One region of the Bradyrhizobium sp. IC3195 genome, then DNA from elsewhere that is predicted to be linked to it. Evidence: predicted binding sites of a transcription regulator. Region 1 holds the regulator's gene; each other region holds the start of a gene.
What was found. Region 1 encodes PhoB, which activates phosphate uptake and scavenging genes when phosphate is short. Its sites were predicted from a motif close to TGTCATNNANCTGTCAT; they were not measured.
Positions count from the first base shown of each region.

Region 2: I6F09_RS26165 (UDP-2,3-diacylglucosamine diphosphatase) is a predicted target of PhoB. The motif match lies at 802-818, and genes of this name have one in related genera.
Region 3: I6F09_RS34060 (DUF2794 domain-containing protein) is a predicted target of PhoB. The motif match lies at 1,038-1,054, and genes of this name have one in related genera.

Region 1 is NZ_JADYVG010000007.1:189,323-191,589, forward strand. Features, by position in the region: gene I6F09_RS16765 (GcrA family cell cycle regulator) at 1-341, shown strand, start outside; gene phoB (phosphate regulon transcriptional regulator PhoB) at 640-1,347, opposite strand; gene phoU (phosphate signaling complex protein PhoU) at 1,370-2,086, opposite strand; gene pstB (phosphate ABC transporter ATP-binding protein PstB) at 2,098-2,267, opposite strand, start outside.
Region 2 is NZ_JADYVG010000016.1:116,633-118,899, reverse strand. Features, by position in the region: gene I6F09_RS26165 (UDP-2,3-diacylglucosamine diphosphatase) at 1-778, opposite strand, end outside; gene thiD (bifunctional hydroxymethylpyrimidine kinase/phosphomethylpyrimidine kinase) at 1,118-1,918, opposite strand; partial or broken gene I6F09_RS37760 (hybrid sensor histidine kinase/response regulator) at 2,181-2,267, shown strand, end outside.
Region 3 is NZ_JADYVG010000030.1:12,865-15,131, reverse strand. Features, by position in the region: gene I6F09_RS34065 (GNAT family N-acetyltransferase) at 1-473, shown strand, start outside; gene I6F09_RS34060 (DUF2794 domain-containing protein) at 604-975, opposite strand; gene I6F09_RS34055 (DUF1223 domain-containing protein) at 1,443-2,219, opposite strand.

The sequences.
Region 1 (2,267 bases):
CAGCGCCGCGGCCGCGCAAGGCACGGCCCGCGCAGCATATGATGCGGGTGACCCGCCCCGTCGCGCGCGGCAACACCGCGTTGGCGCAGGCCTTCGAGGTCGAGTTGGAAGCCGAGCCGGTTACCTACGACAACGTGGTGCCGATGAGCCAGCGGCTGTCGCTGCTGGAATTGAACGAGGCGACCTGCCACTGGCCGGTCGGCGATCCCTCGAGCCCGGATTTCTTCTTCTGCGGCGGCAAGGCGCTCTCCGGCCTGCCCTATTGTGCCCAGCATTCGCGCGTGGCCTATCAGCCCGCAGCGGATCGCCGTCGCGCAGCACCGAAACCGGGCACGCGGTGAGCTTGCGGAATTCCCTGATCGCCAAGCTTTGATCGCCAAGCTTGATCGCCAAGACTGCAGCCGTCACACGATGACGGCTCCCAATCGCTCGGTGTCATCCCCGCGAAGGCGGGGATCCGTAACCGCGGGGCGCAATCGTTGCGCGAGATGGTCACTCCGAGTCTTCGCCAAACCACGTCCTGTGGCTGATCGCGACGAGCGCGCGCGCTCGCGCTGAGATCCCGGGCTCGCGCTGCGCGCGCCCCGGGATGACGACCGAGATTGTTGCCGCGGCCGAGAACCAACAACTCGCCCGATCTTACGTCTGCTCAGCCTTCGCGAAGCGATCGTCCAGCGCGTAGCCGGCGCCGCGGACGGTGCGGATCGGGTCCTGCTCGCGGCCAAGGTTGAGCAGCTTGCGCAGGCGGCCGATATGGACGTCGACGGTGCGCTCGTCGATGTAGATGTCGCGGCCCCAGACGCTGTCGAGCAGCTGCTCGCGCGAGAACACGCGGCCGGGATGCTCCAGGAAGAACTCCAGCAGGCGATATTCGGTCGGACCGAGATCGATCGGCCGGCCCGAGCGCGCCACGCGGCGCTTGTCGCGGTCGAGCTCGATATCGCCATAGGCGAGCACGGTGGCGAGGCGCTCGGGACTCGCACGCCTGAGCAGGCCCTTCACGCGCGCAAGCAGCTCCGGCACCGAGAACGGCTTGACGATATAATCATCCGCGCCGGTCGCGAGCCCGCGCACCCGTTCGCTCTCCTCGCCGCGCGCGGTGAGCATGATGATCGGCAGCTGCTTGGTCTCGGGGCGGGTCCGAAGCCGCCGGCACAGCTCGATGCCTGACAGGCCCGGCAGCATCCAGTCGAGCACGATCAGATCGGGAATGTGCTCCTTGAGGCGGGTGTCGGCGTCATCGCCGCGCATCACCGTCTCGACGTCATAGCCGTCGCCTTCGAGGTTGTAGCGAAGAAGCTCGGTGAGAGCTTCCTCGTCCTCAACCACCATAATGCGTGCGCCCATGTGGTCGTAGCTCCTTAAGTCGTCAGGTGTTCGGCACCGTCGTGGCGAAGGTCGTCATGTCGCCCTTGGGCCGCTTGTCGGTGATCGCCTGGCCCTCGATCATGTAGAACACGGTCTCGGCGATGTTGGTGGCGTGGTCGCCGATCCGCTCGATGTTCTTGGCACAGAACATCAGGTGGATGCAGAACGAGATGTTGCGCGGATCCTCCATCATGTAGGTGAGGAGCTCGCGGAACAGCGAGGTGCAGATGGCGTCGACTTCTTCGTCGCCCTTCCACACCGCCATCGCCGCCGGCAGGTCGTGCGCGGCATAGGCGTCCAGTACCGACTTGACCTGCTGCTGCACGAGGTCGGTCATGTGCTCCAGGCCGCGGAACAGCTTGAGCGGATGGAAATCCGTCTCCAGCGCCGCGACGCGCTTGCCCATGTTCTTGGCGAGATCACCGATGCGCTCGAGATCTGTCGCAACGCGCATCGCGCCGACGATCTCGCGCAGGTCGACGGCCATCGGCTGGCGGCGGGCGATGGTGAGCACGGCGCGCTCCTCGATGCGCTTCTGCAGCGCGTCGAGCTCGACGTCGGTGGCGACGACGCGCTGGCCGAGCGCGACGTCGCGGCGGATGAGCGCGTCGACGGAATCGACGATCATGCGCTCGGCGATGCCGCCCATCTCGGCGACCAGGCGGGTGAGCTCCTGAAGGTCGCTGTCGAAAGCCTTTACGGTATGTTCAGAACCCATGTTCCGTCTCCTCAGCCGAACCGGCCGGTGATGTAATCCTGCGTGCGCCGATCGCTCGGCGACGTGAAGATCTTGCTGGTGTCGTCGAACTCGATCAACTCGCCGAGATACATGAAGGCGGTCTTGTCGGAAACGCGCGCCGCCTGCTGCATGTTGTGGGTGACGATCGCGATCGTGTAGT
Region 2 (2,267 bases), on a different contig from region 1:
CCGGCTTCCGCAACTGATCCGCCCAGGTGATGATCTCGAAGTGACCGTCGTCATGCTCGACCAGGGCGGTGCAGCTCTCCACCCAGTCGCCGCAATTCATGTAGCGGATGCCGCCCTCGTCGCGGATCACGGCGTAGTGGATGTGGCCGCAGATCACGCCGTCGGCCTGGTGACGCCGCGCCTCGGCGGCGAGCGCCTGCTCGAAGGCGCCGATATAGTTGACGGCGTTCTTGACCTTCTGCTTGGCCCATTGCGACAGCGACCAATAGGGCACGCCGAACAGGCGGCGGAAGAAGTTGACCAGGCGGTTCATCTGGATCGCGAAGTCGTAGGCCTTGTCGCCGAGATGGGCGAGCCAGCGCGCGTTCTGCACCACGAGATCGAAGATGTCGCCGTGAATGACGAGATAGCGCTTGCCGTCGGCGCCGGTGTGAACCGTGTTCTCGACCACGTCGATGCCGCCGAAATGCGTACCGTAATAGTTGCGCAGGAACTCGTCGTGATTGCCGGGAATGTAGATGACCTTGGCGCCCTTGCGCGCCTTGCGCAAAAGCTTCTGGACGAGGTCGTTATGCGATTGCGGCCAGTGCCAGCTCGATTTCAGCGCCCAGCCGTCGACGATGTCGCCGACGAGATAGATCGTATCGGCATCGTGGTAGCGCAGGAAGTCGAGCAGAAGATCGGCTTGTGAACCGCGGGCCCCGAGATGGACGTCGGAGATGAACAACGTGCGAAAGCGCCGCTCCGGGCTCTCGTCACTCACATCGTAACTTCCCATGCGCCAGCCTGTAACAATGTCCCGTGACAGGGGGATGACCGATTGAACCCTTGAGGCACCTTCAAATACGAATCACGCCTTGCCTCGCCCTCCCCGCGAATATCAGTCGCATGCGACAATCAGGCGACATGGCGCCGCAGGGGCGCAAGCCCCCGCTCTTCTCTGAGGCAAACCTCCCCGCGGCACATCCTTCGAGACGCCCGCCCTTGGCGGGCCCTCAGGATGAGGACCGAGTGTGCGGCCCTAGCTTCAACGGGCACAGTGCTGCTTAGCCTCATCCTGAGGAGACCGCTGGAAGCGGTCGTCTCGAAGGATGGGGCGCGCGTTCAGGTGCCCGCCTCAGTAGAACTTGTGGAAATGATGGATCGGCCCGTGGCCGTGGCCGACGCTGAAGCGGTCGGCGGCGGCGATCGCGGCGCTGATCCAGGCCTTGGCGTTGCGCACGGCGGCCTCGAGGTCCTCGCCCCTGGCCAGCCCGGCCGCGATGGCGGAGGACAGCGAGCAGCCGGTGCCATGGGTGTTACGGGTGGCCACACGCGGCGCGGCGAGCGCGATCGCGGTCTCGGCAGTGACGAGATAGTCGGTGCTCTCGGCGCCCTCCCCGTGCCCGCCCTTGATCAGGACGGCGCGGCAGCCCAGCGCCAGCAGGCGGCGTCCCTGGCTTTCGATGTCGGCCTCGCTCGCCGCCACCGGCGCATCGAGCAGGGCCGCAGCCTCCGGCAGGTTCGGCGTGATCACGGCAGCCAGCGGCATCAGCCTGGTGCGCAGGGCGTCGACGGCTTCAGCGGCGAGCAGGCGGTCGCCGGAGGTCGCCACCATGACGGGATCGAGCACGACATGCCGCGGCGCCCAGCGCGACAGCGCGGCCGCGATGGCATCGATGCTGGCGGCCTGGGCCACCATGCCGATCTTCACCGCACCGATGTCGAGGTCGGAGAACACCGCGTCGATCTGCTCGGTGACGAACCCGGCCGGCACCGCGTGAATGCCGGTCACGCCGCGCGTGTTCTGCGCCGTCAGCGCCGTGATCACGGAGGCGCCATAGACGCCGAGCGCGGCAAAGGTCTTCAGGTCCGCCTGGATGCCGGCGCCGCCGCTCGAATCGGAACCGGCGATGGTGAGTGCGACCGGGGTCGTCATCGCGGGAGACATGTGCTTGAGGAGGCCGCCATGGCCTCTCGTAGCGCGACCGTGGAGCGTCAGCAAGCGCGCCGGCCGCCGCCAGGCGTGATTCGCGAATCAATTGCGTGCCTTGCGAATCAGTCGGACATAGCGCGGACCAAGGCCCGCAATGATGCGGGCTTGAAAATGCAACGGCGCCGGACCCTTGCTATAGTCGCGTACCTTAGCGTGCTTCGCCGGTTACGCGAGACGTCAGGTGGTGGAACCGTCCAGCGCCCCCATGTTGCGGGCCGCCGGCCCTGCAAGCCACCTGAACAAGACTCCTTGGGGTGGAACGATGTGGGCCTTCTTCGAACGTCTCCTCGAC
Region 3 (2,267 bases), on a different contig from region 1:
TCTACCAGCAGGCCGTCCGCGAGGGCACGGCGACGTTCGAGCTGGAGCCGCCCGACCTCTCGGAAATGACGCGCCGCTATCGCGCGCTGATCGACGGCGGCTATCCCTATTTGGTCGCCATGCTGGACGGCCGCGTGGCCGGCTATGCCTATGCCGGCGCCTACCGGCCGCGGCCCGCCTATCGCTTCACGGTGGAGAACTCGATCTATCTCGATCCGTCCTTCCACCGCCGCGGCGTCGGCTCAATGCTGCTGGAACGGCTGATCGTCGAATGCGAAGCGCGCGGCTTTCGCCAGATGATCGCTGTCATCGGCGATTCCGCCAATGCCGGGTCGATCGGCGTGCACACAAGGTGCGGCTTCAAGATGATCGGCACGCATCCCAGTGTCGGGCTGAAATTCGGCCGCTGGCTGGACACCGTGATGATGCAGCGCGACCTCGGCGAGGGCGCAAGCACGGTGCCGGGGAAGTAGTTCATCCGTCATTCCGGGGCGATGCACAGCATCGAACCCGGAATCCATTGAACGGCAGGGGCGGTGGAGGGAGGGATGGATTCCGGGCTAGCGACTTCGTCGCGCCCCGGAATGACGATCGATGGTTCGGCTAAACCACCGCCAGTTTGCGATCGATCACCAGCAGCACCCGCTCGAGCTCGTGGCCGCGACGCAGGATCAGGCCGGTCGCCGAGATCACGCTGTACATGCCCTGCTTGCGCGCCAGGCGCGGGTCCTTCTCGATGCGATAGATCGGCACTTCCGAGGCGCGGCGATAGACCGAGAACACGGCGCGGTCCTTCAGGAAGTCGATGGCATAGTCGCGCCATTCGCCGTCGGCGACCATGCGGCCGTAGAGATTGAGAATCCGGTGCAGCTCGAGCCGGTTGAACGTCACCCCGTTCGGCTGCGCATGCGCCGCGGCAGGACGCGCCGCCGCGCGCTGCTCGCTCGGATCGGCATCCTCCGACGTCAGACTCATGGGAAGCGCCTCCTCATCGCACGGCTACCCGCGTCCGCCAAGATCGTCCCGGAACCGCGTTCGTGACAATTGCATGATTGCGCCAACCGTTCCGCATCGCAAGGGGCTCGACCCATCGAATCGGCGTCGCATCAGGACACACGCAAGGGTGGAACTCCGTCGCGGCAAACCGTCACGGGATCGTTAGCAGGAATCATAGTATCGCCGCTTTTCCGCCAACCGCCTGCCGCCCTGCACTGCGAAAAGGGTGACGTGCGTTGACCCGGTCCTTTCGGTTCCGGATTCCTCAGCCCCCAGCCCCCCGGGGTCGAACAGGATCGGGTCTGTACGTACGACAAGGAGGGCCAACGCAAGTTGGTCCTTTTTTGTTTGTGCCGAGATGTTTGCGGTCTGCCGTCATTCCGGGTTCGCGCCAAGAGGCGCGCCCCGGAATGACGAGCATCAATTGCTGAGACGTTCTGCCTGCTTCAATGCAGCGACGTGTAGGCCGCACCCAGCATCGGGCCCGGCCTTTCGCGGCTGCCGTCCTGGACGTAGACCACCGCGCCGTCGACGCCGTCGCGCGTGAGGTTCTCGATCGGCACCGTCCAGCTCTCCGGACGGCCGGTCCAGTCGCCGACCTTGAGCAGGCTGCGCACCACGTTGTGATAGGTGACCTGCTGTCCCTTGTTCTCGCCGCGGGTGATCGCGATCGGCACCGACTTTGCGATCGAGCAGATCCAGACCTCGCCCTTAGAGACCGTGGGCTCCTTGCTTGCGGCGACCGACACGTTGATCTGCTTGCCCGAGAGCGACATCGTCACCGGCACGCTCATCACGCCAGTGCCCTTGTCGGTCTTGCCGATCGCGTTCTCGATGCCGGTGCGATCGCTGCCGATGACATGGGTGGAGCCGTTGACCACGACCTGCGGCGTGTAGACCTCGCGGTCGCCGCGCATGCGCGAATAGGCACGCTGCCGTGCAGAGAAGCGCGAATCCGCCAGTGTGTCCTTCCAGCCGAGATAGTCCCAATAATCGATCGGCATGCTCAGCGCGATGACGGAGGGGTCCTTGGAGAGATCGCCGATGATCTGGTCGGCGGGCGGGCAGGAGGAGCAGCCCTGCGAGGTGAACAATTCGACGACGGCGCGGGGTTCAGCCTCGGCAGGACGAATGACGGCGATGATCGCACATATGCCGAGAGCTCCCGACCAGAGGGCGCCGGACCAACGTGGAATCAGATGGGAAGCCGTCATTGTCGTCATGTCGAACGCCGCACACCGTTGCTCTCAGAGGGAAATCTTATCGCCGGA